Regions from separate parts of the Paenibacillus sp. FSL R7-0340 genome, predicted to be linked through region 3. Evidence: riboswitches for the same ligand, from Rfam matches in the RefSeq annotation. Region 3 holds a riboswitch; each other region holds the start of a gene.

Region 1 (7,907 bases), 4.4 Mb from region 3:
GCAGCATCACGCCCCACTCTGGCTTGGGCGGCTGTACACCCAGTCCAAGAAAGGATAGCCCCGCGATCATCAGCACCACGCGTCCGATATCCCATACCGTATAAACCAACAACTGCGGCAACGCTTGTGGCAATACATAACGTCTCAGTATACGCGCGTGTGAATTGCCGGATAAACGGGCATACCGAACGTAGTCCTCCTGACAGGCTTTTTGAACCAGACTACGGATATACCGGACATAACCCGCCCACCGTACCGCAATAATCGCAAGGGTCATGTTAACAAAACCCGGGCCCAAAATGCCCACAATTGCCACCGTTAAAATAATATCAGGAAAAGCCAGTACGCCGTCGATTCCCCGCATAATCAGCTGATCCACGCGTCCGCGCACATAACCAATGAGCAACCCTATAGGTAGACTGAAGCACAGCGTAGCTACAGTAATTGCACATGCGATTAGCACGCTCGTCCGAATCCCGTAAATTAGCCGTGACAACACATCCCGACCCAGATGATCCGTACCGAAAGGATATTTCCGACTGGGTGGTGCCAGACGGTTCAAAAGATCCACTTGAAGAGGATCATGAGGAGCGACCCATGTAGCCAATAACCCAAGCAGCACGATCAGACCAAAAAGTACGCCTCCTGCCAGCAAGCTCCCTTGAAAGGAAAGCCGTATCTTTTTCATTTTCAGCTTCCCCCTTAACGCAAACGTAGCCTCGGATCTATCGCCGTCTGGACCAAATCCACCAAACACTGAACACCTACAATTAAAAATACGGCAAAAATAACATACCCCTGAATCACAGGATAATCTCGCTGGGTAATCGCATCTATAAAATACTTGCCTAACCCCGGCCATGAAAAAATGGTCTCGACGATGACATTACCTGCCAACATAAATGATAGATTGGTACCTAGCAGTGTAATCATAGGCAGAACCGCATGCTTAAATATCTCAAAAAACAGGATATGCATACGTGAAAAGCCTCGAGCCTTCGCTGCTTTCACAAAATTCCGGTCACCCAGCTCCAGCATTTGAGCGCGCAGTACACGGGCTTGCACCGCTCCCAAACCTGCGCCAAGAGTCAGCGCTGGGAGCACTAGATGTGTCCAGTCCTCCCTTCCCATGGATGGGAGCCAGCCCAAGCGAACGGAGAATAGATAGATCAACAGAAAACCAAGCCAAAAAGAGGGAATCGACGATCCCAGCAGGGCAAACAGCCTGCCCAGACGATCCAGTGGGCCGCTGATTTTTAGCGAGGCAGCCAGTCCCAGCCCCAGCGTAAGCACCGTCATGACGGCAAAGCCCGCAGCAGCTAGCTCCACAGTAGCAGGCAGTCTGTTCCATAGTTCGGCTAGCACGGATTCCTTGGATACATACGAGGTGCCCCAATGCCCCGTGAACACATCTCGCAGCCAGTTCACATATTGAATATGAAGCGGCTCGTTTAAGCCCAGTTCCTGCCGTAGCGTCGTCAACGCCTCCTCAGAGGCAGGGACATTATGCGCGGTGAGCAAAATAGTAGCAGGGTCACCAGGAGCGAGCCGCATCAGTACAAAAGTCAGCGTGGATACAACGAATACAATGATGAGCAGCTGCGCCACACGTTCCAGTATAAAACGAATCATAGGATACGCAGCTCGTTATTCCGTAATATCAGATTGCGCTGTAATGTAGTAATACTCGATCGGATGGGGTGTAAAACCCTCCACCCCTTTTTTCACACCAAACACATTATCAGGATGCACAATGAACGACTGTGGCAAATCCGCATTGATGATATCCAGCGCTTGTAGTGTCACAGCATTACGCTGCGCTGTATCCTTCGCCAGCTTCAAGCTGTTAAGAATACTCTCTAGCGGTTTGGAACTATACCGGCTTACATTGGCTTCGCTTTTCGAAGAATAAAACATGTCCATAAAATATTGCGGCTCTCCTGTATGAGCAGTAAGCATGCTGTACATTGCAAAATCCCAATCGTTTTTGGTCAACGCCTCGTCGATATTTTCCACCTTGCGAATCTTGACCTGGATTCCCTCTTTCAGCAATTGGCTTTGGATGACCTCAGCCATAACGGAGAGCTCTGGACGCTGAGGGAAAGTCAGCAGTGTAACCTCGAACGGCTTGCCTTGCTTAGTCCATGTCCCTTGGGCGTCTTTCTGCCAGCCATCCTTCGTCAACAGCTGCTCTGCCGTTCCGTTCAGCGCTTTACGCTCAACTTTACCGAAGGGAAGAATGCTCGGGAACGGACTGCTTGCTTCCGTACCGAAGCCCCTCATGACGGCGCTCACAATCGATGTGCGTGGAATCAGGCTGTCCACCACCTTACGGTTCGCCGCATCCTTGAATACTGGCGATTCCATATTGTACACGATCATATGGGTGCGCAAGGAGGGAGCCGACAGCACTTGTAGCTTGTCGTTCTTTTTCAGTACCTCTGCGTTATCAACCGGAATATCCGTCGCCACGTCCACCTCGCCGGATTGCAGCGCCATCAGGCGCGAATTCCCATCCGTAATGAACTTCATCGTCGCTTCAGCCAGTCGTGCCTTCTCGCCCCAATATCCGTCATAACGCTCTACGACCAAGGATTGGTCCTTGTTGAATGCTTTGATTTTAAAGGCGCCTGTCATCGCTGGGTAGCTCTGCTCATCTTTCATCGATGCCACATCCAGTACAATCGTCGATGGATCAGCTAGATTGGACACCAGCGCCGCGTTCGGCTGGTTTGTCGTGATTTTCAAAGCCAGCGGGCCGCTTACATCAATGGACTTCACATTCAGTAAATCCTTCGCCAGATGGCTTTTCTCGATAGAGCGCAGCAAAGACGCTTTTACACCTGCTGCATCCATACTCTTTCCATCATGAAAAGTGACTTTATCCTGCAAGCTGAACGTCCAAACTGTAGGACTATCCTGCTTCCACTCCTTTGCCAGCCAAGCCACAGGCTCCAGCTTTTCATTCAAACGTACCAGTGTCTCACCTGCACCGGATCGCATCACATCCCAGCTATTATCTCCGTGCGGGTCAACGCCTGACGGTTTCCATGTATACGCCATTACCAGCTTTTTATCTGTCGCTGTTTGTTGTGCTGACGCGTTTTCACCCTTGCCGGAGCTATCCGACGTCTTATTGCTGGCACATCCCGAAAGAGCCATAACTGCCAGCAGCAGCATCACCCCTGTACATATCAACCATGAACGCCTGCTACGATTGCTAATCATTCAATGAATCCCCCTCTATCTTGTAAAATCATATAAACCTAACGCAAAACGCGAAAAAAGCATTCCGGACCACTTGATCAGCAGTCAGAAATGCTTTCATTATAAAATGTCAAAACTCACCTCGAAGCCAACTCCAAAAACATAGAAGGGATCGGATCGGTTTCAGACATTCCGTATGCAGCACGCCTAACCACCTCCCCAGCATCCCGTGGGTCTGACAGTGATGTCAAAACAGGCAGGTCTCCTGACTCCAGGCGCATCTTTCAGGCCTTCCCGGTTCTTCACAGTTCCAGTGGCTGTTCTGAAAGCTCCAGCAGTATCCTGCTGATGCCTGTATACAGTGGCGGGTCCGTGTCGGAATCTACCGAACTTCCCTTTTAAGTGAACACGCTCAACAACCATCTACATGGTCTCAACAAAACCTCGTACATAGAGTCGTCCGGCTCACACCTGTTTTCTTCCTTTATTTCTTTCCATTACGATCTTATTTTGTTGTCACAGGCTTGTCAATAAATGCTGCACAATAATTTAAATTTGAACGATGTGGCGAGAATGAAGGTGATGTCTATTCATTGCGTGCACGAAATGACGGGCATTCCGTCTCCCTCATGATGTCCCGAAAACTGTACCAGACTACTTAATGAATCTAAAAGAACGAAAATTTAGCAGCGAGATTGCAGATCAATTTGTACAAGCTATTAAAAAAGATACATTATTCCAAAGGCCTGAAAAAGCAGTTGGTTATTCCTTCTCCAAAAAATTGAGGAAGAAAAAAATTTGAAAAGCGACAAAACCAAAGAGTTGATCGGAAATTTAGTGAGCAAACCTTGTGGAATTTCTATTATAAGGATAACAGCATTGGGGGCAGCTACCAAACAAAAGAACTATATTGTTGATTCTTCTCAGACAGCCTTTGAGACAAATTTAACTATTAGAGAATTTACCCGTAAAACATTCCTTAGTGATTTAGAGAATGAGTTTGAAAAGCCTCCGGTGATTAGCCGGGGGCTTAATTTGTTAACTGACCATTTCCTGACAAGCCATGTCAGCGTGCCGTTTAGGTGCCTAGCAGTCAAGTTATTTTTTAGCTAGTAAGTGAGCGAAGCGAGGGATCTTGCAGGTCGTTCACAGCGTCGTACTGTAAACCAGGACGAAGCGACGGCTTGCTTTTACGCTCGAAAAGTTGTGGAGCTAAAGAGTTTTGTACGAACAACCAAACGGGGAGGCACTTGCTATTAAACCGTCAGTTAATAAAAGGACCGTTGCGATCAATACGGCTCTCTTCTATCTCATTTTAAATTTTATCCATTAAATAAAATTATTTACAAACATAAAATTTACAGGTAATATTTACTTATTCCTTCTTATGGATAAAAAAACAATTGTATACACGACTCCAGAGAGGAGACTTAGTAAAAATGAGGTTGATAATGTTCTGAAAATAAAAGTAGATGCGGACACTGTGTAAAGTTGCAATGAGCCGTTAAGCGAAGAAGTTGTCGTCGTTGGTCCTTGAATAAAGGAATAATATATTCCTACCAAAAAACCGTAAGACAAATACTTAAACAGATTTTTTTCAAATTTACTCATTTCTTAGCCCCCAATAATATTTTTCGAAGAGGAGAATTTTAATACTATGAAACCATTCAAAGTCATGACTAAAACAGCAATAATTGCAGCATTGACAGCAATATTATTACCATATGGAGCCATTGCTTCTGCAAATGATGCGCCGAATCCATTGTCATCGACGATACAATCAGAAGCCGGAAAATGGGAACCGACAGATGAAATAAAGGCCAAGGAAGGACAAGTCTACAAATATATCGATCCTAGTAGTGTTAACGATGATGTTTATTACTATTATGTCAATTACGACAATTTAAATCAAGAAAAAGGTAATAATGATAGAATTAGTACCCAATCCATTGGGGTGACTCCTATTGTTAAAACCCATGAAAATCTAGGTTATTGGGTTGATACAAACAATGCAATTCGTGTAAGTACATATACTGGGCCTGCTGCTGCAAAAATTACAGTGAAAACTAATATTAAAGTGAAAGCGGAAGGAGCAATAACAGGTGGTGTTAAAGCTATAGAAGGCACATTGGGTTTTGGTATAGAAGCTGATATTGGCCTAGATGATGAATATTCAATCAATGTTCCTAAAGGAGAAAGATGGGTTATTAGTGCTTTTCCACGATATGAAAAACATAGATTAGGAATGTATTGGCCAGCTCCATTCATAGGTGATCCTTTCATAGGTTATGTGAGAGTAGACAAGCCTGTGGGAATTGCTTTCAGAGTAGAAAAGCACTAATCATATCAAATAAATTGAAATAAAAAGAGAGGCCGTTGCAACCAACACGGCTTCTTTTTTTATAGCGGAAAGTAGCGGGACTCTCGCGAGTCTACTCAGTTACTTTGGACTGGAGCTGTGGCGTCCGAACGATCTATTGCGTTCAAAGGACTTTATATCATACCTAGACAGGGTTACACGAAAGAATGTCGAATAGAGCGGGCAAGTAAAAAAATGATGAAACAGGATTGTAATTCGTCGTGACGGACAATTAAATACTTGGTACTACAGGCTTTTTATTGACAAGCACGGAGGGTGATGAAATTAACAAGACAGCGAAATTTGAGGATTGGAAGACCGGACATATGCACTCACAAAACTCTGGGTTTTGGAATTTAATTTCGTATGGAATCTTACTGTATCAGCATAGGGAGGCATTCACTTTATCTATCTGCTAACGCATACGGTTCGAATAATCTTCCGTGATTTTTGCTAGGATAAAAAAACCAACACGTTTCCAAAGAATATTTTCTATCGTCCACGACTTTCACGTCCAATAGTCATAATTCTGGCCCCCTGCTTTAGCTTGTCCCAATCCAGGAAATAAAGCAGCCCCCTTGTTGACGATCCGCGACTGTTGCGCATCTGCTTACGCTGGCTGCGAACCAATGTAAGCAGCTTCGTTAGGTTATAGCTGTCCAACTCCAAACTCAATCAATTTGGGTGTGCTGCGTCTGGCTCCGGCCAGCCTGACGCCTGCCGTAATAGATACCAGTTTGCACAGCCTATCTTCTCTGCTCATCTTCCCTGGATAACTCCATGCCAAAAAGCCGGAAAAGAGGCATATGTCCTCTCTCCGGCTATCTTTATTTATTCCTAATCATCAAACCTTCTGTGGAACCTCCTGAACCGTCACGCTTTTGACCGAGTCCCCTTGTTTTCTCGTCAAAACGATGTTCAAGACAATCGCTGTAATCGAGCCTGAAACGATACCATTTTGCAACAGCATTTTGGCAAAGCTCGGCAGCTGGTCGAACATTTGTGGCAGAACGGCAGAGCCTAGGCCCACGGCAATACTGCATGCTGCGATCAGCAGATTGCTTTCCTTCCGCAGATCCACTTCTGACAGAATAGACATGCCTGATGCAGCGACCGAGCCGAACATGACGATCATCGCCCCGCCCAGCACAGCGTTAGGAATCACTGTCGTTAAAGCAGCCAGCTTAGGCAGCAAACCGAGAACAACCATGATACCGCCCGCAGCAAAAATAACGTTCCGCGATTTGACGCGTGTGAGTGAGATCAGACCCACATTTTGCGAGAAAGCTGTATAAGGAAACGCGTTAAAAATACCCCCAAGCATGATCGCAAGTCCCTCGGAACGCAGACCATTGACGATCTGCTTCTGCTCCACCTTCTGATCAATTGCTTTGCCTACTGCCAAATAAACGCCTGTAGACTCAACCATACTGACAATATTGACGATAATCATCGTACAAACTGCCATAATGCTAAACTCAGGCTTACCAAAATAAAACGGCTGTGCAACACTCACCCATGAAGCCTCCGCCACGGGAGCAAAATGCACCATTCCCATTCCATAAGCAACCACTGTGCCCGCGAACAACCCAATAAGCACGGAAATCGAGCGCAAAAAGCCTTTTGCCAACCGATTCACAAGCAGAATAACCAGTAGTGTGACTAAGGCCAACAGTAAATTACGTGGCTGTCCAAAGTCCGAACTGCCCTGACCCCCTGCTACATTGTTCATCGCCACCGGAATAAGGGATAGACCGATAATCGTAACGACCGAACCTGTAACCACCGTCGGGAAAAAGCGTAGCAGCTTGCCATACAACGGTGCTGCTAACACCACAAATATACCAGACAAAATAATGGCACCATACGCTGTCGCTAAATTTGAGGTCGAAGCAATCGCGATGATGGGCCCTACTGCCGTAAACGTACAGCCTAAAATGACAGGCAGTCTACTACCGAAAAAGCGTGTGCCCATAATCTGTAATAACGTAGCAATCCCGCAAGTGAACAGATCGGCAGCCACCAAATAAGCCATCTGGGCTGGCGTCAGGTGCAATGCTCCCCCTACAATTAGAGGTACAGCAATTGCTCCAGCGTACATCGCCATGACATGCTGGAAGCCCAGCGCGAATAACTTTTGTTTACTTAACATCCCACATTCTCCTTAACGGGAGGAATCACCACGCCAGCTTCCTCTATAAAATGAACCTCGCCTGGTGCCATGGAAGCGATACGCGCAAGAGAGCGCACAGCAATGCCTCTCTGCTCCAACAGTCCACGACCTTCCTGGAAGCTCTTCTCAATCACACAGCCAACCCCGGCCAGCTCCGCTCCTGCTTCC
Region 2 (7,907 bases), 4.1 Mb from region 3:
CTCGCGGGAAAAGGGTCCCTGCATGGCAATAATATTCTTTTGCTCCATGCCCAGTTCGCTACATTTCTCCATATTGTCCAAGCGCGGCAGCATGCGTGCAACCAGACGAATCTCCGGGTCTCCGAGTAAATGCTTGGTGAACGTGCCGAGCGTCTTACTGCCTGTCGTAAGCATTACAGAGCCTTTGAGTTGCTTCGCTTCTAATGCGGCCTCTTCATAGGAAGACACGATGTGGAGCAACGGATGATTGTCATATACCAGTCCCGTTCGCTCGTAGCGAATATAAGGAACTCCGGATACGCGAGCGGCTGTCATCGCATTCGCATGTGCTTCTTCTGCAAAAGGATGACTGGCATCAACGACGGCCAGTATTCCCTGCTCCCGAATCATTGCAGCCATTTCATCGGCTGTCATTCGTCCTGTACGTACGTCTAGTCCCACTTCGGACAAGCTGGCTGCCGCGCTTTCGGTTACGACCGAGGTCAATACGCTGAAGCCATTGTCACGGATTTGCAGCGCCAATTCCCGAGCGTCGCTCGTTCCGCATAGCATGAATATCATGAGCCCTTCACCTGCCCGCTTCCGTTCACTACAGATGGCGTATGTGAATGCTCGTGATGGTGATCATGGTCATCATGGCTGTGAGCATGGACATGCTCATGAGTGTGATCGTGGCTGTGTGTATGGTGATCATGATGATCGTGCTCATGTGCATGATGATGATGTTCATGGTCGTGCTCATGCTCATGATGGTGATCGTGGTCATGATCGTGGTGATGATGGTGGTGCTCCTGCGCCTCCAGACGGAACTGGCAGTTATCACAATTGGCCGTAACCTTGCCAAACAAGCCTTCCTTAGCTCGCTCCAGCACCAGTTCAATCAATTGGGGATGGAAACCAAAATATCCGCCCATCTCCACTTGTAATGTAGGGTGAGCCTCGGCAAATTCCTGGGTCATTTCTCCGATGCGCTTAATCAGCACACCCGTGAACAGAAAATAGGGAAGCACGATAATCTTTTTGGCCCCCAATCGTACACAACGCTCCAATCCATCGGGAAAAGAAGGCTGCGTCACACCGATAAAGCTGCTCTCTACCCACGTATAAGAAAGCTGCTCCCACAGCATACGGGTGATTTTGAAAAAGTCACTGTTCGCATCTGGATCGCTACTTCCGCGTCCTAACACAAGTACCGCCGTTTCTTCGTCGGATACCTCGGGAAATGCCTCTACAGCGCTATTCATTCCCGCTGGAATCGCAACCGGACGGGCCTCTTTCAAGCGGCTTTGCAGAATGCTGACGATTTTCTCGTGAACACCAATCGGGCGTCCGTATACAAATTCCACCTGCGGATATTTTGCTTTTGCCCGATCAATAGCCATCGGAATATCAATTTTGGCATGTACCGCTGCGAACAAGATAATCGGAATAAGAACGACACGCGTCGCCCCTTTCTCCACACATGTTTGCATCCCTTCAGCAATGCTGGGACGTGCCAACTCCAAGAAACAGGTTTCCACGCACATATCCGGTACCCGGTCTGCCACTGCCTGTGCAAATTCCAGCAGCTCCTGGTTCCCCTCCGGGTCCCGACTTCCATGTCCAACCAACAATATTGCATCCACTGCTGTTTTTTCCTCCTCTTTAATAGGGATAACCTGCATGACGCCCTATTTTATATATATGCTTGTATCCAGTTCATCAGGCCTTCATTCCATTAATCACCACAAACCGCATTCACTTCTACCGTTGCTGGTGCATCTTCATGCCGGAAACCCGCAACGACGCCTACACGTTTAAAAAATTTATGAAAACGCTCATTCGGATGCCCTTTTTCCTTATATTCAGCAATGACGTTCTCCACGATATCAGTAATCTGATCGCCCGGAATCCCTTCCGCTACGGGCTGAGCGGCATGAGCATTGCGACCGAATTTTTTGCCACCGAGGAAGAGGTCGTATCCTCCCTTGCGATAGACGATTCCGATATCCTCCAGCACCGCTCCATAGCAGGCCATACCGCATCCGTTCAAAGCAATACTCGTTTCCTTGGGTGCCTGTAATCCGCCAAGTACAACCTGTAGATGCTCAGCCACAGGCACAGCGTCATCCTTCTCCATATTGCAGAAGTCGCACGCCTTCACCTTAAACACATCGCCAATCGGCATGACAATGAATCGTTCATCCCGCAGCCGTCCGACCAGTTCCTCGGGGTCTGCACACGGCACGCGCAGCACGATCTGATGATCTGGCGTGTATTCCAGCTCGCCGTCATCACCCGCTACCTCGGCGAGCAGCGCCATCTGACGAGCGGTGAACTTCTTGTTTCCCACACCCGGGGAAACGCCCACCTCAAACAGCGCAGGCTTGCCAAAGCCGCCTGTCGCCATCCCGGACGCGGCCCCCGCTCCGGCCACCGCTAACGTTCCGGCGGTGCTCTCGGCGGTAGGCGCTTGCCCGCTCCAGCGAGCGTTGGCTGCGCCAGGCAGCTTGCCGCCTACAGCGAGGCGGCTTAGTGCCTCTGCCGCCAGCGATGCCGGGGCTGCGCCGGTTTGCACAGCAGTCGTTGCCTGCACGGCAGCCATCGCTTGCGGGCGTGCCTGCGTCGCAACCGCAGCGCCGCTCGCGGAGGGTCCAGCGGGCTTAGTCGGGGCTGCGCCTGCCTGCGGTGTATCCTCTTGTGCGCCCAGCGACCACGGCTCCGCTTCCGTGCGGAGACGCTGATGCGGCTTGAGTGCCTGCTCGGTCGCATCTAATGTGTATTTGCGCTGATATCCGCGCGGAGTCACGATCAAGCCGTCATACACCGTCGTCGAGGAATTGCCGATGATTACAGTCGTCAGCATCCCAATGTCATGGTTCAGCATATCTTCCAGCGTCGTTACAATAACTTGCTGACGTTCACGATAAGCACTTTTCACCAACCCGACTGGAGTTTGCGGATCGCGGTAACGCAGCAAAATGGACTGCGTCTCCACAATCTGGCGGGTACGCCGACCACTGCGCGGGTTGTATAATGCAATCACAAAATCGGCCGAAGCCGCTGCTTCTACGCGCTTCACAATCGTTTCCCATGGGGTCAGATGATCACTCAGACTGATCGTGCACGCATCATGCATAACTGGCGCCCCCAACAGTGATGCACAGGACTGAATAGCCGAGATCCCCGGTACGACTTCTACCTCAACCCCGTCCTCGCGTCGCCAGCCTTTTTGCATCAGCACCTCATACACCAGCCCTGCCATACCATAGACTCCCGCATCTCCACTGGAAATGACAGCTACCTTCTTGCCCATCTCTGCTTGGCGAACCGCCTCCTGTGCACGGCTCACTTCCTCTGTCATTCCTGTGCGTACAATCTCCTGTCCGTTCAACAACGGACGGATCAAATCAACGTAGGTATTGTAGCCGATAATGACCTCACTTTCGGCCAGCGCATCCAGCGCCCGTTTTGTGATATGTTCCATATCTCCTGGTCCAAATCCAATCACCAGCAATTTTCCTAATGGGCTCATCGTGCTCCTCCTATTCATCCTTTTCAGGGCAGCTATGCTATCTATTTCAATGATTTATGCACATCGTGTAACTCAAAAAAACCCCATCCTGCCCGGATGGGGTTTCTATGTACGCATCTCTCATCAGACGAACAAACAGCGTAAGAAGACACTATTTGTCTTCCTCCAGCCTGCCGTTGTTTTCCATCTGACTGTTTACGCTTCAAACGCTGCTGCACGTTCATATCCACGCAAACCTCTAGCCAACATGGAAAAAGCAACGTGTGCCTGATTTCCTGATTTCGTACACCCATCCTCTCCGCGAAGGTTAACGGTGCATACAGATCAAGGTAGGTCTCCTGGCTTGGCATCAACGGATTCTTTCGTCTTCCCCGTTTTTCACGAGTGACCATTTTAAAAAATCCTCTTCCTTACAGTGGCGGGACCGCTCGGGATTTGCACCCGATTCCCTGTTACCCTTTGCTCAACCGCAAAGGCACCTTGTCTGTCCGCTATTTGATTATGGGTCTTATCATAACCTTGCCTCAATCAGTTGTGCAAGCACGAAAAACGCTTTATTTCAAGTTCTCTGCTTTATTTTTTAACATATGTAGCAATTCGTCCGGGTCCGCAGAGATACTTAATAACGCTGGGTGCTCGGCCCCGGTAAACCCTTCTTGCACGCTATGACGCACCATTTCTACTAACGGGTCAAAATATCCATTCACATTCAGCAGCCCAATGGGCTTGCGATGAATCCCGATTTGCGCCCAGCACAATACCTCGAATAGCTCCTCGAAGGTTCCCAAGCCACCCGGAAGAGCGATAAACGCATCGGCCATCTCGCTCATTGCCGCTTTACGCTCATGCATGCTTGCTACCTCAATAAATTCGGTAACTCCCCGATGAATGATCTCTGCATCAAATAACAGGGTGGGCATAATGCCAGTGACCTGACCGTCACCCGCCAGCATTCCATCCGCCACCTCTCCCATCAGCCCCCTGCTAGATCCACCATAGATCAGACGGATATGATGGCGAGCCATGGCTTCCCCCAGCTTGCCTGCAGCCTCAACATATACCGATGAATGTCCAGGTCTGGACCCGGCAAATACGCAAATAGAATTCATTAACGTCTCAGCTCCTGTCCTAAGTATCATGCATCGAAACTTATTCATTATATTAGATAAACATTTTCGCTATAACAAAAATCTTTGTCGATGCATGTCCAACAAAAAAAGATAAAGACCTCGTAGGCCCTTATCTTTATTTTACTCTGTATCCCAAAATATAAGTTCATTTTTTAGCATACTGCATTTATAATTTCTATCTCATTTCAATGACCATTCACGATCTTCAGACCACAGCCATGCACCGAATCGTTATGTTCAAAATATTTACCCAACTCCACCATCATCGCGCCCATGCGCTCTTCGGTTGGAAACACGACTCGGTCAATCCCTTCTTCCACTATGGACTGTGCAGTCACCTTCCCTACGGATACAGCAATCACATCCTCACGAAAAGCTTCCAGTAAATCCTCGATTCGATTTTGCTCTCTGGCATATTGGGCCAAAAATCGGATTTGCGGACCACTTGTGAACGTAACAGCATCAACATTACGATGGATAACATCCTCCAGTAACGTCTGCAATTTTGCTTCCTCAGGTGGGATATGCTTATAAGGAAGTACCTGGCGGGTCACTGCCCCCTGCTCGTCCAGCCACTTTACCAACCGTGGAGCTGGATCGCCATGCAGTTGCAACAATACTTCCTTCCCCTTCAGATCGTATGGGGCGAAAGCTCCTGTCAATCCGATCAAACTTCCGTCCTCGTCTCGTACTGCTGGCGTAAAGCCACGCTTTTTGAGTCCATTGACCGTCTTGTAGCCCCGCGCTGCAATGTTGGAGGATTGCAGCAACTCCATAATCTGCTCGGCCACGCCCATATCCTCTGCCATATCGAACAAGGCATCCAGCCCCATACCTGTCGTGAAGATGTACCAGTCCGGAGGGTGCTTCACCCACGATACAACAGCGTTGCGCAGCTCGATATCATCCAAAAAAACGGTGCCCTGGGCCGGGCGCTGTACTGGCTCACCCCCCATCTTCACAACTAGCAGCGCCATTTCTTCTGCTTTACGGGGACCAGCAAGAGCGACTCTCTTACCTGCCATGCGTTGTGCCATTCTGTTGCCTCCCTTGTAGAAGTCGTATTTCTTTCTACCAAGTATACAATCAGAGGGGTAAAAGACAAATAAGAATTACTTTTCCGATAAATACAGTAATCTTATAAGTGGTCGTGTCCTGTTCTGCCTCCATGCTGGCTTTCTTTCTGACTACTGCTATCCCGCTCTCCGTTAGATGCCTTATCATCTCCGCCTCTCCCTTTAGATTTGGGTCGGAGCAACATCCATAGCAACAAGGGCATGATAACAAAAAAAATGATCATCACCGCGGTCCACTCCCGGCTGAAATCATAAATTTGCACGATGTTGGAGAACAGCATAAACGAACAGACGTAACCCAACAAACCTACGGGCCAAACCATCAGACTTCCCCATGCATGGGCAAACATACGCTTTACTGCCAAACTGGTAACGTACAGGTCAACCCCAATCTTCGTAAGAAAGGTCGGTACGGTCAGTGCTGCCACGAACAAGTCGAACCGATCCAGAAAGTCCGTTAGCTGCAATTGACGCACTAGTTCATAGGATGGATAAAATAGCCGGGACAAGATAGGAACACCAATAACCAACTCCGACAGCAACATCAGCATGGTCAGAAATGCGGTTCCGAGCAAATGCCCATACCACGCACTACGCCCATTATAGCTCTTCCCAGAAATCACAAAGGGAACCATCATGATATCGGCCATATATCCCAGCATGCGCCAGCTGCCCTTGATCACTCCATCTACTTCCGGATGTAAATAGGGTCTCAGTACCGAAAAATCCATATTACGCCCGAAAAAAAGCGGCATGGTCAGCAGCGTCAGAATCAACAAAGGTACAAAAATCTCGGTCATATTCACGATGGTGCTTATTCCGCCTTTGGCCATAAACGCCAGAGTCAAAAGCAAAATAAGAGATACGACAACAATCGGAGTCAGCGGCAAAAGTACAACCTCCACCAAATCCGTGATAATTCTCAAATCCCGTGCAAAAATGATCAGAAATAAAATAAGGTAGACTGCAAGCAGCATACGTCCTAGCACAGGGTGAGAGCTCACCATGGCCTGCATCAGGTCCTGATCAGGAAAACGCCGCTTGAGTCTCAACATGGCCCAGATCGGCAAGCATAGCACGATAGCTGCAATTACACAGGTCCAGTAGGCATGTTGATTCGCGTAATCTGCTGCCTGCGCCGGAGCATGTACAAGGGTAATACCGACCTCCATCAATACACCAAGCAGCACGATTTGTCTGGTTGTGAACTGTCTCATGCAGGTACATCCTCCTTTTGCCCGCAGGCATCCATTACACGATTTACAACGTAGGGGGGAGCCACATGTCAATAAAACGGGCCAGCCATGTAGCCACATAAACAGTGCTCTTCGTTGATGTTCCGTAAATCCAGACACCAATGCTAATGACATACAATACGCGTGAGATCCAGCGATTGACGGCAGGTGCATCCCTAATACTTTTGCGGTCAATCAGATACATGAAGAGCATAGCCAGCAATAAAGGTAATAGAAATACTTTATTCATTCTGGATTTGCTCCTTTTTGACCCCGAATGGTTTGGTGACCGCACCGATATTTTCAATATGCACGACCGGATCTATAGTGACCTCCACCTTGGGATACAGTTGATCCCATTGAGGTTTAATCCGTTCCCATTCATCCGGATGACTCGTAATAATAGCCCGGCCCAAACCAAGTACGTCTGAGTGATATTTTTGCTGGATCACCTTGACACCCTCTCCCAGCTCCCTCTTAATTTCCTCGGCTGTCTGCTGTTCCAGCCACTTCAAATTTTCCTCGTTGGAAATATCGAAATCCGTCTCATTTTCCTTCACATTCCCGTTACAGTTCATATGAACGGTCATGCGAATATCGTTCCCACGAATATATGGCTTGATATGGACATTATTTTCGATGAGGTGTACAGATATGTAGCCTCTACCTTTGGGAGGGTGGATAAATATTTCTGTCTCCTTGGCTTGCTCCATACCCAACAGCAGGAATCGACTGAGGTGGTTATCTATAATCCCTGTTAACCTGTCTTTCCGAAATACAGCTAGCCCATCGACCTGAATATTTGTCTTCTTGTCTTTAAGATTAGAGGGGCCATTCTTCACCAGAGACATCACCGGCACCACCGGGTCAATACCATCCAGCAGGACGGAATTTATCAGCAGCTTAACAGAACGAGGTTTTTTCATATAGGAATAGTTGAGCTCACGCACCA
Region 3 (7,907 bases):
ACTTTACTGAATACAGGCTCTACAAAATATTCCGTGTTGTTCAGTTCTGTGTAATCTTTGATTTTCTGATTATCTTCACGTGTGTACAATTTGTCATCTATATACGTTTGCAGATGCAGATTGCGTTCTACGCAGAATTCATACAGGCGACGTGCAGCCACGAGTGGAACATAACGCTCATACAGCACGTTTTCGTCCAGCAGGTTTTTAACCAAAGCTCCTTGGTACGTAATGATTGGCACGTTCAAACCAGTCTGACGAGCAATTTTATGTGCAGAGGCATAAGCTCGTCCAGTAGCGAGGGTAACCACCACACCTTTCGCTACAGCAGCTTCTAATGCCTGTTGTGTCGCTGGTGTAACTTCTTTCTGGTCGTTAATGAGTGTATCATCAATATCAATGGCAATTAATTTATACATATCGGTATTCTCTCCTTTATCTCTATCATGGGGCAATGTTAAAATTGTATCTTATAATATTCAAAATGACAATATCGCAATGAAAAGGGGACGGCCCCTATAAGAGCCTGTCCCCTTATAACCACTGAAGTATTGGCTTGAAACGATGGGAAAAAGTAACGGTTAGTCTTCCAAAAATACAAGTCCAACAAAATCGTCCAGCTCAATATTACCAAAATAGTGCTTCAAATCGAGAGAGGATAAGGCTTGACGTACCTCACCTTCATCATAGCGCTTGCCACGCAGGATATTTTCAATATCAGCAACGTCACCCACGCCGAAGAAATCCCCATAGATTTTAATATCACGGACATAGCCTTCCTTAAGATCCATGCGGATATCAATAATGCCGACCGGAAATTTACGTGTGTGCTTGATATTGCTCTCGGGGGATAGACCGTAGTTCCAATCCCACGATTGGTAGCGTTCTTTGGATATTTCATGGATTTTGGCCCAATCGGTATCGGTGAGCTTATATTGAGGTACCTGATCCAATTCTGCACCGAATATGAAACGCAGCAGTTCCTCGCGAAATTGCTCTATGGTCATCTCACTGTCCATCAGTTCGCTGATGTTAGCCACGCGACTGCGGACGGATTTAGTGCTTTTGGATTTGAATTTTTCGGGATTAGCATGCAACGATGCAGCCACATTGTCCAGATTCAGGTTAAACATCAATGTACCGTGGCTGAACATCCGTCCGCGTGTGGCAAATTGGGCGTTTCCTGAAATTTTACGTTCTCCGACCTGTAGATCGTTGCGGCCTGTCATTTCAGCTTCTACTCCCATTTGGCGCAGGGCATCAATAACAGGTTGCGTAAATTTGAGGAAATTATGAAAGGACTCCCCGTTATCCTTGGTAATAAAGCTGAAATTTAAATTACCGAGGTCATGATATACAGCCCCACCGCCGGACAGGCGACGAACGACTTGAATATTGTTATCTCTAACAAACTCGGCGTTGATTTCTTCAATAGTATTTTGATGCTTGCCTATAATAATAGAAGGCTCATTAATATAAAACAGCAAATAGCTGTCATCCAGCGGTAGATGCTTGAGCGCGTATTCCTCAATAGCAAGATTAATGGCTGGATCGTGTATGCCCTGGTTGTCGATGAACAGCATGTCCATTCCTCCGTATATAAACTGTGTAATTTATGTGTGCCTCCTTCTATTGTAACCCAAGTGAGCCATGTACACAAAAGCTCATTTGCATTGACGGGACGCAAAAAGCAGCCTCATAATGGAGCTAAATGATTGGGAACGGCCGGAAAGGATGAGAGGTAATGATAGAGGTTTACGGTCATGGCGGTGACAGGGAAACAGCTGCGGCGACATTCGGCGGGGCTGCTGCTGATTTTGTAGATTTTAGTGCAAATATTAATCCGCTTGGTCCACCGCCGGAGGTGCTTGAGGCGCTGCAACACTCATTTGACACTGTGATTCGCTATCCAGACCCCGGGCATCGGAATTTTAAAAATATGCTCGCACGGCGACTGCATGTTCCACCGGAGTCGCTAAGTATCGGAAACGGAGCGGCTGAAAGTATGGCGCTCCTGCTATTGGGACTGGCTCCTAAGCGTGTGGGTACAGTGGAGCCGTGTTTTTCAGAATATGCGGAGCTGGCTGGCAAATTCGGAGCTGAGGTCAACCGGGTGTACGGGAAGGCCTCGCTTCAATGGAAGGCGGACGTGGAGGACATCCTTCAGCTCATGGAGCAGGTAGATATTTTGTTTCTTGGGCAGCCGAATAATCCAAACGGTGTGCAATATGGTAAGCAGGAGCTGTGCGAACTGGCAGAAGCGGCTGGCAAAACGGGTACCGTGCTGGTGGTGGATGAAGCATTCATTGATTTTATCCCGCTGGAACGGCGAATCTCACTACTGCCTGTGCTGGATCGTTATCCTCATGTGATTTTGATCCGGTCAATGACCAAATTTTATGCCATTCCTGGCTTGCGATTGGGCTATGCGATTGCTCATCCAGATTATATCCGGCGAATGACGGCCAAACAGGTGACCTGGAGTGTGAATGGATTGGCGTTGCTGGCTGGGGAGGCGTGTTTGAGAAGTGGGCAAGCATATGAGCACCAAACACAGGAGCTGATTGCTACGGAGCGCAACCGCCTGTTGACCGCCTTGGCGGAATGGGGCTGCGGTGTCGTTCCCGGCGAAGCCAATTACGTGCTGGCAAGGGCGCCGGGTACGTGGAGCGCATCGGCGATTCAGCAGGCGCTTGGACAACGCGGAATTCTTATACGTAGCTGTGCTATGTATCCGGGACTGACGACGAGCCATTTTCGAATTGCGGTCAAGGATGCAGAAGCCAACGACAGGCTGCTGTCTGTATTGGGTGAAGTGCTGGAGGAGGAGCAGCGGCGTGACAGTTAGCTTGATTATCCTGGCAGCCTATCTTTTGGACAGGCTGATCGGTGACCCGAGGTGGTTGCCACATCCAGTCATCGGTATGGGATATGCCATTTCAGCATTGGAAAAAGCGATTCGCCGCCAGGCCCGAAGTGACCGGGGGTTGAAACGTGCGGGTATACTGCTTCCACTCATTGTGGCGGGAGGCTCCTTTACGCTCGCCTGGGCGCTATTGCACTTGCTTGCCTGGATTCATCCGTGGTTGTCTGTCGGCGTAGAAATGGTGCTGATTGCGACCACGATTGCTTCCAAAGGACTAAAGGACGCAGGAATGGCAGTATACCGAGCGTTGCAGGCGGATGACCTGGCTGCGGCACGGCGGGAGCTGGGCATGATAGTTGGGCGAGATACGCAACAGCTTGATGAGCCTGAGATTGTACGCGGTACCGTCGAAACGGTCGCTGAAAATATCGTGGACGCGATTATTTCCCCGCTTTTTTATGCCTTGATCGGGGGAGCACCCTTGGCGCTGGCTTATCGTGCTGTGAATACGCTCGATTCCATGGTTGGCTACAAAAATGAAAAGTATCTGCATTTAGGCTGGGCTTCAGCACGTCTGGATGATGTCGCTAACTACATTCCGGCACGCCTGACAGCGGCAATGCTTGTGGTAGCGGCGTGGATGTACAAGCGAGATGCTGCAAGAAGCTGGCGCACAGTCAAGCGAGACGCTCGTCTGCACCCAAGCCCGAACAGTGGCTTCCCGGAATCGGCTGTTGCCGGTGCACTGGGGATTCGTCTTGGAGGCTATAATGTGTATCATGGCGTGCGCTCCTTTCGTGCATACATGGGCGATTGGATACGACCGCTAGAGTCGAAAGATATACGGCATACGATCCAGTTGATGTTCGCCGTGTCCAGTATGTTTGTAGGATTGTGTTTGTTAGGAGCCGCAGGTTGTTTTGCCTTGGGATGGGTGCGGTGAGGAGTGACACACTGAATAATGATCGAGCAGGAAGTGACATGATCTTGAAACAAGATATAGCAGCAAAAAGGACAGTAGAATACGCACAAAGTCCGAACTCACAGGAGGATAAGGTGCCGTATGATGCTAAAGAAGATCTGCATTGGGACATGGAACTCGTGTTAGTTCGTCACGGCACAACCTTATGGAACAAGGAACGTCGATATCTAGGACACTCCGACTTAGGTTTGCTACCGGGAGCAGAGCAGGAATTAAAGCCTTTGCAAGAAAAATTGCAAGGGCAGTCCTTTGCTCGAATCTATTGCAGCGATTTAATGCGATGTCGCCAGACCTTGCAGATCATTGTGCCGGAATCAGAATTGACGTCTGGAGGTTCCCTATCTACTACGTCTCCTATGATGGAACCACGTCTGCGAGAGCTTCATTTTGGTGAGTGGGATGGAAAAACGTATGACATGCTCAAGGATGTGTCGTTGTATCGCGCTTGGATTGATGAGCCGCAACGGATAACCCCTCCTGGAGGAGAGTCTTGGGCAGATTTTGTGAATCGTCTACGGAAATTTCTTGACTCTCTGTATGAATGGCGTGTTGCTATGGAAGTTCAACCCATGGATTTGACTGCTGCGCCACCCTCTGTTTTGGTCGTTACGCATGGTGGCGTAATTCGTCAGTTAGCTTGCATGCTGATACCGGGCCATGATTTTTGGAGTTTGAATCCGAAGCCGGGAGAAGCATTTAGGATTCAATTGAGGCTGGCAGGACGGCACAATTACATAGCAGAAATGCTTCCTCATTAGGTTAGACACCAGCGGATAAAGAGGCTGTTTGGGTTGTAAGCCGCCTCTTTTTAACCTATAATCATCAAGTAAAAGAACGGCTTGACTACCACTACATCAAATATCCAGCAGACGAGGTCGGCGCAGCGTGATGAAACTATGGTTTCCCTTGCCTGCGCTGTTAAAAGGGAAGTCGGTGTGAGTCCGGCGCGGTCCCGCCACTGTAAATGGAAACATGCCCGTTAGTCCTGCTTTATGTGCTACTAAGCATATGAAAGAATTTCAGGACATGCATTTTACCATAAGTCAGGATACCTGCCCGTCCGCCTGTCACCATAATCCTTCGAGGAAAGGATGACGTGTTCGCAGTGACTGTCCATGCGGAAAGAAGCTGCCGCCTGCGCACGATCTGCGCTAACGTAACCCCTGTGTCCTGATATGAGGATGCGGGGTTTTTTTGATAGGAAAAGAAGGCTGGATTTAGAAGATATCTGATGATGTTCAAGTAACGCTCTTAACGATTTTTTTATGAAGGGGTGCAAATCATGGCAGGAAAAAAAATAAAGGTTTGGACAACAGGTCTATTGGTTCTGATTTTGGCAGTTGTGCTGAGTGCATGTGGAGCTAATGGGAAAAATGCTGAAAATAAAGAGAACCAGACTTCTTCACAGCAGCCGGGACAGACCGTAACCGCACAAGAGCCTCCGGGCAAAACAGTTTACCCACTCACAGTTAAGGATGCAACAGGACAGGAATTTACATTCAAAAAAGCGCCGGATAAAATCGTTTCCGTCTCCCCGGCAGAAACCGAGGCGCTGTTCGCCATCGGGCTGGATAAGGAAATTGTCGGTGTCTCCGACTACTCTGATTACCCAGAAGCAGCTACGAAAAAGCCTAAAGTGGGCGGTATTATGAAACCGAACGAAGAGGCGATCATTGCTGCTAACCCGGAAGTCGTTTTTGCAGGGATATCACTTAGTGAACAGGCTACGACCAAGCTGCGCGATATGGGAATTATGATTTTTAAAACGGAACCGAAGACAGTTGAAGATGTCATGGCTAACATCGAATTGTATGGGAAAATCACCGATCATCAGAAAGAAGCGAGAGCGGTGACTGACAAGATGAGAGCAGATGTAGCTGAAGTGAAAGAAGGAATTAAAAATATCGGTAAAGGGCAGAAGCTGCGGGTATACGTCGAGTTTTCACCAGGCTGGACAGTTGGTAAAGGCGAGTTTATGGACGAGCTGATCACGTTAGCGGGCGGCGAAAATGTAGGTGCCACGCAGAAGGGGTGGTACCAAATTAGTGAGGAAAATATTATTGCTGCGAACCCTGACGTGATTTTGTACAGCAAAAGTGTCAAGGACGACAAAACTGGTCAAACGCTCGGCGAAATCATTAAAGCTCGCAGTGGATGGGATCAAATATCGGCTGTTCGCCACAACCGGGTATTTGCCGTGGATGATAATTTGATTAGTCGTCCGGGTCCACGCGTAACGGAAGGTCTCAAGGAAGTGGCCAAGGGCGTGTATCCTGAAATTTTCAAATGAACCGTAAACTGATCGGCTTTGGAGGAACAGGTCTTGTCCTGCTGTTACTGACGCTACTGTTCTGTCTTGGCATCGGCTCGGCCAAGCTTCCGGTCAGCCAGATCACGGGCATTCTGGTTAACCACCTTCCATGGTTAGGCGATACGTTTACACCGGATTGGAATACATCCTCAGAGCAAATTATTTTGAAGGTCAGATTGCCACGAGTGTTACTGGGAATGTTGGTAGGAGCAGCGCTGGCGCTGGCGGGAGCCGGATTTCAGGGTGTGCTGCGTAATCCTTTGGCTGATCCGTATACACTGGGGGTATCCTCGGGGGCTTCGGTAGGAGCGGCAGTACTGATTTATTGGGGCCTTCAATTTTCATTTGTTGGCATATGGACGCTGCCGCTAGTGGCATTTACGACCGGAATGCTGACGCTGTGGATGGTGCTGACGTTGGCACGGGAAGGTGGAAAAATTCCGACACAAAGTCTCATTTTGTCGGGTGTGGTGATGCAATCCTTTCTGGGGGCGGTTGTTTCCTTTCTGACAGCCATGTCGAAGGAGACGGTCAATGAAATATTGTACTGGACGATGGGAAGTCTTAGCCTGCGCGGTTGGTCATATACAGGAATCCTTTTACCTTATGTGGTCATAGGACTGGTATTTCTATGGAACCGGGCACGTGTGCTGAATATTTTGGCTTTGGGTGAACGTCAGGCGGCTCACATGGGAGTTCATGTAGATGCGACGAAGCTATCTGTTCTGATCATTTCCACGCTGCTGACAGCAGCCGCTGTCTCGGTATGTGGAGTGATTGGCTTTGTGGGACTCGTTGTACCGCATATCATTCGTCTGGTGACAGGGCCTGATTACCGGATGATTGTTCCATTATCTGCGCTCGGTGGAGCTATTTTTATGGCTTGGGCAGATACGGCGGCTCGCACGTTGTTAGCCCCCACGGAAATTCCTCTGGGCGTGATGACGGCCTTTGTTGGGGCACCGTTCTTCGCATATCTCCTGTACCGGAACAAGAAGCTGCGCAGGGGGGAAATGCTGTGACAGAACAAAGTGAATCACAGAAGGTACATGATCGGGCGTTAGAGGTAGCGGGTCTAACACGTGCCTATGGAGAGTTCCATGCGTTAAAGAATATAAGCTGGAGCGTCGACGAAGGAACTTGGTGGGGGATTATTGGTCCGAACGGCAGTGGAAAATCCACCTTGCTGCATTTGCTTTCCGGTGTAGATCAGCCAACTTCGGGAAACGTTCATATCTATGGCAAAAAGGTCGGTAGCTACAGCAGAAAAGAGCTTTCCCGACTCATAGCCGTACTCCAACAGGAAGGGCTTCCTCCAGTGGGATACACCGTCAGGGAAGTCGTAGAAATGGGACGTTTTCCTCATCAGGACTGGCTAGGCAGGGAAAAGGGTGTTGATGTGGAGGCGATCACGGATCGCGTGCTAGAGCGATTGGGTCTTACCACGCTGGCGGACAGAGCATTGGACCGCTTGAGTGGGGGACAGCGACAGCGTGTAGCTTTGGCAAAAGTAATGGTGCAGGAGCCACGAATATTGCTGCTGGACGAGCCTACGACCTATCTGGACTTGCGCTATCAGCTTGAATTTATGGAACTGCTGGCAGATTGGCGCCAAGAAACGGGTGTGACGATCATTGCGGTCTTGCATGATCTTAACTTGACAGCCCAATTTTGCGAAGATTTGCTTGTACTCAAAGATGGAATGGTTGAAGGATTGGGAGCTTCATCGAAGTTATTAACCGAGGATC
Region 4 (7,907 bases), 4.2 Mb from region 3:
GATGATTTCGTATACCGCGAGGCACAGCGAATCATCACTTCCATGCGCGTGTATTGCGATCGAATGAGTGAATATCACAATTTAAATATTACATTGTTCGCTACGCCTGCCGAAGGTCTGTCGGGCAAGTTCACATTGCTGGATCAACGTGATTTCGGAATTATTCCCGAGGTAAATGATCGAGAATATTACACGAATTCTTTTCATATTCCCGTGTATTATACGCTCCCGGCTGCTCGTAAAATCAGCTTGGAAGCTCCGTTCCATAACCTCTGCAACGCTGGTGCGATTTCATACATCGAGCTGGATGGTAACGCGCGGAATAACCCGGATGCGTTCCTTAAAATTGTTCAGTACGCGCTGCATCAGAACATTGGCTACTTCTCCATCAACCATCCGGTGGATCGTTGTACGGAATGTGGTTATGAAGGGATTATCGGGACAAGCTGCCCCCAATGTGGCACAGATGAGGAGCACACACACTTTCAGCGCTTACGTCGGGTAACCGGATATCTGACAGGAGATTATACCGTTCGCTTTAATGCTGCAAAACAGGCAGAAGTTCGAGACCGGGTGAAACATAAGTGAATTTGTGTGGCTACATTCCGGAATCTCTGAACGAAGGATACGGCCTGCGCACCGTCGTGTTCATTAGCGGTTGCCGTCATGCCTGTCCCGGATGCTTTAATCCAGCGTCGTGGAGCTTCCGTGCAGGTGAGCCATTTACACCCCAACGACAACAGGAAGTCATTCGTGACATCATGGATAATCCGTTGTTGGACGGACTGACTCTCTGCGGGGGAGATCCGTTTTTCTCAGCAGCAGAATGCTCGCAATTTGTGCGTGACTTCCGCGAGGCCTGTCCCGACCGAACCGTGTGGGCTTATACTGGCTTTGTCTATGAAGATTTACTCACAGATCAGGAGCGACAGGAGCTAGCACTTTTGTGCGATGTGATTGTGGATGGTCGTTTTGTAGAACAGCAAAAAGACCTGACCCTTCCCTTCCGGGGCAGTCGCAACCAGCGTCTGGTAGATGTAAAAGCCAGTATTCAGGCAGGCTATACCGTTGCATTGGCTTAACGCGAAGTTTACCCGGCAAGATGCTATATATCTAAGACAAGTCCCCATCATGGGTAAGGCTTGTCTTTTTTTCATATAGCTAACTGTTTCCATTGGAGTTTCTATTGCGCATCCTGTAAGTTTCACTTATGATGGTGAACAAGTATACGAGTGCATAATTATTCGTCATACCTTAACCGCATAGCTTGGAGATAGGTGTCTGTTCTATTCAGATCAGGCTTAAAAGGGAAGCCGGTGCAAATCCGGCACGGTCCCGCCACTGTAAACGGGGAACTTTCAGCTGTTCATATATCCACTGGTCCACAGACCGGGAAGGAATGCTGAGAGTCATGATCCGTAAGTCAGGAGACCTGCCTATTTTAACAACATCGCAAGTACCTACGGAAGATAGGGAGGTGTTAAGAGCAGTCGCCGTATTTTTGATTTTTTAATCACGGAGGCATTCTTTCCCCTACTTATTTTTAACTCTGGGGGAAGAATGCCTTTTTTGGTACGTAAAAATAAAACAGCTACCCACTAGGAGGAAAAGTACATGTCCATTATTGAATGGCCTGAATTGTCCGGCTTGATTAGCAGTAATCTGGGATATCCGCGTATCGGCGAAAACCGGGAATGGAAGAAAGCACTGGAACGCTTCTGGAACGGCAGCATTAACGAAAGCGAACTGCAGACGGAGATGAAAAGATTACGGTTGGAGCATCTGAGCAAGCAGCGTGACAAGGGGATTGATCGCATTCCTGTCGGAGACTTCTCCTATTACGATCACATGCTGGATACATCTGTAATGTTCGGTCTGGTACCCGAACGGTTCAACCATCGTCCCGCAGGTCCGGTTCCTCTGTCCGTGTATTTTGGGATCGCTCGTGGACAGAAGGGAGCAACCGCCAGTGAAATGACCAAATGGATGAATACCAATTATCACTACATCGTTCCTGAATTGGCAAACGCAGTCCCGGTGTTCACTGAAAATAAACCCTTACAGGCTTATCGTGAAGCAAAACGAGAACTAGGCATTGATGGGAAACCGGTCCTCATCGGCCCCTATTCATTCGTTACCTTATCCAAAGGCTATGATCGTAAGGATTTGGCCACCATCGTACGAAGCTTCCTGCCACTGTACACCCGTATCCTGTCTGAACTAGCGGCAGAAGGCGTTCAGTGGGTCCAAATCGATGAACCTGTCCTAACCACCTCATTCCCGGCAGAGGATTTGGACATTATTCAGGAAGTCTATGAAGCTTTGACTCAAGCTGCGCCCTCCTTGAATATAATGCTGCAAACCTACTTTGGCAGCCTGGACCATTATGAGCGTCTGTCCGCACTTCCGGTACAGGGATTGGGTCTTGATTTTGTGTATGATGATGGCGAAAATCTTCAGCATATATTGCAGCATGGCTTCCCTAAAGGAAAAACGCTGGGCGCTGGGGTTATTGACGGGCGCAATATATGGCGAAGCGACCTGAACGCTGTGGCTGCCCTGCTGGGTCAGTTAGCAGAACAAACCACTGCCGCACAGCTTATCGTACAGCCATCATGCAGTCTGCTGCATGTGCCAGTCAGTCTGGAGGCAGAGCACAAGCTGGACAAGGAGCTGGTGCAAGCGCTGGCCTTTGCCGATGAAAAGCTGGAGGAAATCGCCGTCCTGACGGCTGCACTTGGCAAACACGATCCTTCCGCACTCGCCAAGCTTGAGCAAAGTGCGGATGCGGTAGCCCGTTTCAACAGTTCAGCGGCACGCGTACAGACAGCTGCCGATCTGGCCGACCTGTTGGCAAAAGAGCCTCTGTCACGCAGCGTTCCTTTCGCCGAGCGTCGTGAGATTCAGCAAAATAAGCTGAAGTTGCCTCCACTGCCTACGACGACCATTGGTAGCTTCCCGCAAACCGCCGAGATCCGCAAGGCCCGCCTGCACTATCGCAAAGGAGAATGGTCAGCCGAGCAATACCGGGCGTTCATCCAACAGCAAATTAAGGAATGGATTGATATTCAAGAGGACATTGGCATTGACGTGCTTGTTCATGGGGAATTTGAGCGGACCGATATGGTTGAATTTTTTGGCGAAAAGCTGAACGGCTTTGCTTTTACGCAAAACGGATGGGTGCAGTCCTACGGCTCCCGCTGTGTCAAACCGCCGATTATATACGGAGACGTTTCCTTTGATCAGCCCATGACCGTGGAAGAAACGGCATTCGCCCAATCGTTAACTTCCAAGCCTGTTAAGGGAATGCTTACAGGCCCTGTGACCATTTTGAACTGGTCTTTTGAACGTAACGATATTCCTCGTAGTCAAGTTGCTTTACAGTTGGCTCTGGCATTACGGGCAGAGGTAGAGGCACTGGAACAAGCGGGCATCGGCATGATTCAGGTCGATGAGCCTGCAATTCGTGAAGGGCTTCCACTGAAAAAAGAACAACAGCAAGCCTATCTGGACTGGGCGGTTCAAGCCTTCCTTGTGACCACGGCCACCGTTGAACCTGCGACCCAAATCCATACGCACATGTGCTATTCCGAATTTCAGCATATGATTCAGTCCATCTCCGATATGGATGCCGACGTCATATCTATTGAAACTTCGCGAAGTCACGGAGAACTGATCGTCAGCTTTGAAGATCAGGTATACGACAAGGGCATCGGTCTGGGCGTGTACGATATCCACAGTCCGCGCATCCCCGATGTATCTGAAATGCTAAGCATGATCCAGCGTGCTCTGCGCGTACTGCCATCAGATTTGTTCTGGGTTAATCCGGACTGTGGTCTGAAAACCCGCACCAAGGAGGAATCTATCGCCGCCTTGCGACTAATGGTACAAGCGGCTCAAGCAGCCCGGGCTGCATTGGCTGTATCCAACTAATCTTTTTATCGTATCGAATCGCACCATCATTTCACCATATCCTATTCCCCTTTCCGGCCCTTTTTGCTAAAAGCCGGGAAGGGGGATTTATTCTAGGTCATATAATGTATAAACGCCTTGAATATGCTCCATTTTCATCTGCTTCATATGTACGCCTAAGCCATGTTCTTGATCCCAGGAGCAACTAAAATTCAAATACAGTTCATCCTTTGCCGATGAGTCGGAAATCAGTATAGACACAAGCTGTATTCGATCCAGCAATTGTTCCGGCCGCTCCACATAAGGCGCATATTCATCTGGGTCCTCTCCCCATATACTGTAAGCATTCCGGTACTTTTCCACTATGCCAGCATAATGATGGTGTATGGACTCCAACACTTGAGGATGAATAGCTGACGAATATTCCATATACTGCTCCCATGTGTTTTTTTGCAACTGTGTAGGTTCTTCTATAGTCTGTGCCTGTTCTTCGGAGTCAGCCCCCACGATAAATTCGACTTCTACTTCCGAGGGCTGCCCGCAAAAATTAAGATGTACTACACCACGCAGAACAATCTCCTCAGATACATCCCAAGACTCATCATCCTGTTCCAGTTCCATATACCAATTTTTCCAATCCACCCTTTACCCACCTCTTCATAAAAAGTAATATTTAACCCTATTGAATACTTTACAATCTATCATTTTAATGAATGAAATTAAAGTAGCATCCTATTTGTGCTTCCAGCCATATTTCGAGTAATTTCCAAATAAAAATACTTTTTTCTACAACATTCGCTATTCAATAAAGCCTTCAAGAAAGAAAATCTGCCCATTTTGGCACAAATATTTTATTATTAAAAATTTAGTACCTTGCATTAATCAGTACATGATGTTAAATTATACCTGACTACTGTTCTATAATTAGTACCCGTGACAAATTATGCACAAACACACGTTTCTTCCCCTTATTCCGAACGACACCTATGAATTATTGATAACATCCAGGAAGGGAGCACCGCTCGTGAATGTGAACATCCAATTCAAAAAAGGGGTACTGGAACTGTGCGTTCTAGTTCTAATTGGACGCAGAGACCGTTATGGCTACGAGTTGGCTCAAGCCGTCTCCCGTCATATTGAAGTAGCTGAGGGAGCCCTATATCCATTGCTCCGCCGTCTGGTATCAGAAGGATACTGCACAACGTATTTACAGGAATCGACCGAGGGGCCTCCCCGCAAATATTATCGGCTGACTGATACTGGAAGCCATTATACAAGAATACTTACGCGGGAATGGAATGATTTTGTCCATCATGTCGCAAGCCTACTGGAGGAAGGGAATTCCGATGAATAGAAAACAGTTTCTTACAGAGGTAGAGCAGCGTCTTTCTCCTCTCCCTGCAGAGGTACGCAATGAGCTGCTTAGTGATTTGAGCCAGCATTTTGACTACGGGTTGGTCAATGGCAAAAGCGAAAGTGAGATTGCCAATGAGCTGGGTAACCCGGAGGATATTGCCCGAGAAGCGTTGGATGATCCCAATGCAGCCTGGAACGATTCTCCTCCGCTTCGTCAGGGAAGCTTCGCACGCAATCTTTTTACTTTCTTAGGGCTGCTGTTTCTCAATTTGCTAATCTCCATCCCTATTATGGCTACCCTATGGGCAGTATGGGCTTCATTGACCGTGGTATCGGTCAGCTTCATTGCAGCCCCCCTTCTCGCCGTTACTGATTATGCACTAAACAGCACCTTTTACCCGGCCAAATTCTTTTTCTCTATCACGATGACGGGTATAGGTCTATTGCTGCTGCCTGGAGTACGTTATCTCTTACTCCTTATGGTCAAAGGCACAGTACGATACTGGAAATGGAATCAGACTACCCTGAGGGGAGCTTACTAACAACATGAATAAAAAGTGGTTTATTGCAGCAGGTCTGTGCATTGTGATCGGTGTAGCCGGAATGGTGGCTTACGGTGCCCCATGGAGTCAACAAGTCATGAAGGAAACAACTGCGATTAACAAAAAATGGACGTTCACACGTGGTCAGCTACAGAAGCTGAAAGTGGACAGTTCTGATGATGTCTCTATTTTGTTTACTCCCGGCTCTGGCGACCAAGGTACGATACGCATTAGTGGAGAAGTTCAGACAAAGGTAGCCGACCAAATTCATAATGCCCGAATTGAGAACGGTAAGCTTACGATTCAATCGGAGCCGGCCGCTTCCTTGTCATTTCTTTCGATCACCCCTGATGTGGATCAAACGATTACCGTAGAGATGCCCTCCGGCGAAACACTAACTGACCTACAGGTAGATGCACATTCAGGGAATGTAAAACTTCAAGATGCCTCCGTGCAGAATACTTCCATCACCGCTACTTCAGGCACTGCCGAGATTACAAACCTCCAAAGTACCCACCTGATCGCAAATTTAACATCCGGCAATTTTACAGCCAGTCAGCTTGCAGCAGATATGGAGTTGAAGCTTACTTCAGGCGATGTTACCATCCGCGATTATAGCGGTAATGGCCTTATTTCCCTAACCTCAGGGGAGACAAATATTACACAACGTGCCGTAGCCAACTTGGAAGTGAATGCTGATTCTGGTGACGTGAAGATTAAACAAGCTCCCGATTTTAAAGGTGTTTATAATGTCCACTCTGACTCTGGGAGTATAGATACTCCCGAATCTATTCCCGGTAGTGTGAACGTGATAAAGGTAGAAACCACCTCAGGGGATATTAATATTTCCAAATAGGAGACCTCTAGATGAATACCTCATCAGAGGCGAAGTTTGGTTCAATGAGTTTAACCTTGTATAATGTAACCATGTGCTCACATGCACAACCACGTTATGGAGTGAAAAGGAGGAGACTGGATGGAACTTAAGAATAAAACAGCCATTATTACAGGAGCCAGCAAAGGAATCGGTAAAGCAATTGCCGAAACTTTAGCTAAGGAAGGCGTTAACCTGGGATTAATCTCACGAACATTGACTGACCTGCAAAAGCTGCAGGATTCGCTGGGGAGTACATACGGTGTGAAAGTGGTGAGTGCTGTTGCAGATATATCGGATCGCACACAGGCCGCTGCCGCTGTAGCTTCACTGGAACATGAGCTGGGCGCTGTCGATATTTTGATCAACAATGCAGGCATTGCTACCTTTGGCACAGTCGCAGATATGGACCCCGAAGAGTGGGAACGTATTATTCGCGTAAACCTGATGGGAACCTACTATGTCACACATGCTGCTCTTCCAAGCATGCTGGCACAAAAAAGCGGAAACATTATTAATATTTCCTCGACGGCAGGAGAACGAGGTTTTGCAACAGGCTCGGCATATTGCGCATCCAAATTTGCTTTGATGGGCTTCACGGAAGCACTGATGCAGGAAGTTCGCAAATCTAACATTCGCGTCACCGCGCTGACTCCAAGCACTGTCAATACAGAACTGGCGGCAAATGCAGGATTGCCTATTGGTGATGAAGATCGCATGCTTCAACCGCAAGATTTGGCCGATCTGACATTAGCCGCATTGAAACTGCCTCCACGGGTTCAATTAAAAGTAGCCGGTATTTGGACAACCAACCCACAGTAATTCGACACGACATCTTAGATTCATTGGCTGTACAATGCTCCGGCAGACGTAATTGTTCGTCATGCCGGAGCTTTTTTTTCAGCAGAGCTATACCAAAACAAACTGTAATATAAGCGCTTTGTACTTCCAGCATATATACATACAATTCCTACAACTATAAGCGCATTTCAGGAAAGGGGAAAAATGATGAAGAACACAGGAATGACACGGCCATTAGACCATTTGGGCCGCATTGTGCTGCCCAAGGAGCTGCGCAATTCTATGAATATTAATATTGGAGATGCCCTCGATTTTTTTATTACCCCAGAGGGACTGATGATTCGCAAGTATACGGGGGTTTCTTGCTATTTTTGTGGTGCCGTAGATCATTTGAGCTATTTTAGGGATCATCTGATATGTAA

Evidence for each region. A riboswitch is a leader RNA that binds a small molecule or an ion and turns the genes downstream of it on or off. The one in region 3 is predicted to bind cobalamin.
Region 1: it holds a riboswitch for cobalamin, as region 3 does, so the genes downstream of both, MKX59_RS01365 (ABC transporter substrate-binding protein) here and MKX59_RS20965 (ABC transporter substrate-binding protein) in region 3, are expected to answer to the same signal.
Region 2: it holds a riboswitch for cobalamin, as region 3 does, so the genes downstream of both, cobJ (precorrin-3B C(17)-methyltransferase) here and MKX59_RS20965 (ABC transporter substrate-binding protein) in region 3, are expected to answer to the same signal.
Region 4: it holds a riboswitch for cobalamin, as region 3 does, so the genes downstream of both, metE (5-methyltetrahydropteroyltriglutamate--homocysteine S-methyltransferase) here and MKX59_RS20965 (ABC transporter substrate-binding protein) in region 3, are expected to answer to the same signal.

Annotation. Positions count from the first base shown of each region.
Region 1 covers NZ_JBBOBY010000001.1:299,454-307,360, reverse strand. The annotation lists gene MKX59_RS01375 (ABC transporter permease) at 1-688, opposite strand, end outside; gene nikB (nickel ABC transporter permease) at 703-1,632, opposite strand; gene MKX59_RS01365 (ABC transporter substrate-binding protein) at 1,648-3,228, opposite strand; cobalamin riboswitch at 3,446-3,649, opposite strand; gene MKX59_RS01360 (hypothetical protein) at 4,006-4,320, shown strand; gene MKX59_RS01355 (hypothetical protein) at 4,865-5,548, shown strand; gene MKX59_RS01350 (hypothetical protein) at 6,059-6,229, opposite strand; gene MKX59_RS01345 (nucleobase:cation symporter-2 family protein) at 6,411-7,718, opposite strand; gene MKX59_RS01340 (xanthine phosphoribosyltransferase) at 7,712-7,907, opposite strand, start outside.
Region 2 covers NZ_JBBOBY010000001.1:545,764-553,670, reverse strand. The annotation lists gene cobK (precorrin-6A reductase) at 1-561, opposite strand, end outside; gene MKX59_RS02450 (sirohydrochlorin chelatase) at 558-1,625, opposite strand; gene cobJ (precorrin-3B C(17)-methyltransferase) at 1,718-3,514, opposite strand; cobalamin riboswitch at 3,826-4,011, opposite strand; gene MKX59_RS02440 (LOG family protein) at 4,069-4,623, opposite strand; gene MKX59_RS02435 (uroporphyrinogen-III synthase) at 4,830-5,681, opposite strand; gene MKX59_RS02430 (GerAB/ArcD/ProY family transporter) at 5,783-6,937, opposite strand; gene MKX59_RS02425 (hypothetical protein) at 6,981-7,205, opposite strand; gene MKX59_RS02420 (Ger(x)C family spore germination protein) at 7,198-7,907, opposite strand, start outside.
Region 3 covers NZ_JBBOBY010000001.1:4,689,564-4,697,470, reverse strand. The annotation lists gene MKX59_RS20990 (Cof-type HAD-IIB family hydrolase) at 1-419, opposite strand, end outside; gene MKX59_RS20985 (lipoate--protein ligase) at 582-1,583, opposite strand; gene cobD (threonine-phosphate decarboxylase CobD) at 1,745-2,848, shown strand; gene cbiB (adenosylcobinamide-phosphate synthase CbiB) at 2,838-3,809, shown strand; gene MKX59_RS20970 (histidine phosphatase family protein) at 3,848-4,606, shown strand; cobalamin riboswitch at 4,729-4,922, shown strand; gene MKX59_RS20965 (ABC transporter substrate-binding protein) at 5,131-6,138, shown strand; gene MKX59_RS20960 (FecCD family ABC transporter permease) at 6,135-7,181, shown strand; gene MKX59_RS20955 (ABC transporter ATP-binding protein) at 7,178-7,907, shown strand, end outside.
Region 4 covers NZ_JBBOBY010000001.1:514,179-522,085, reverse strand. The annotation lists gene MKX59_RS02320 (anaerobic ribonucleoside triphosphate reductase) at 1-588, shown strand, start outside; gene nrdG (anaerobic ribonucleoside-triphosphate reductase activating protein) at 585-1,082, shown strand; cobalamin riboswitch at 1,259-1,454, shown strand; gene metE (5-methyltetrahydropteroyltriglutamate--homocysteine S-methyltransferase) at 1,615-3,933, shown strand; gene MKX59_RS02305 (DUF6985 domain-containing protein) at 4,021-4,554, opposite strand; gene MKX59_RS02300 (PadR family transcriptional regulator) at 4,937-5,266, shown strand; gene MKX59_RS02295 (DUF1700 domain-containing protein) at 5,259-5,810, shown strand; gene MKX59_RS02290 (DUF4097 family beta strand repeat-containing protein) at 5,815-6,666, shown strand; gene MKX59_RS02285 (3-ketoacyl-ACP reductase) at 6,787-7,506, shown strand; gene MKX59_RS02280 (AbrB/MazE/SpoVT family DNA-binding domain-containing protein) at 7,693-7,907, shown strand, end outside.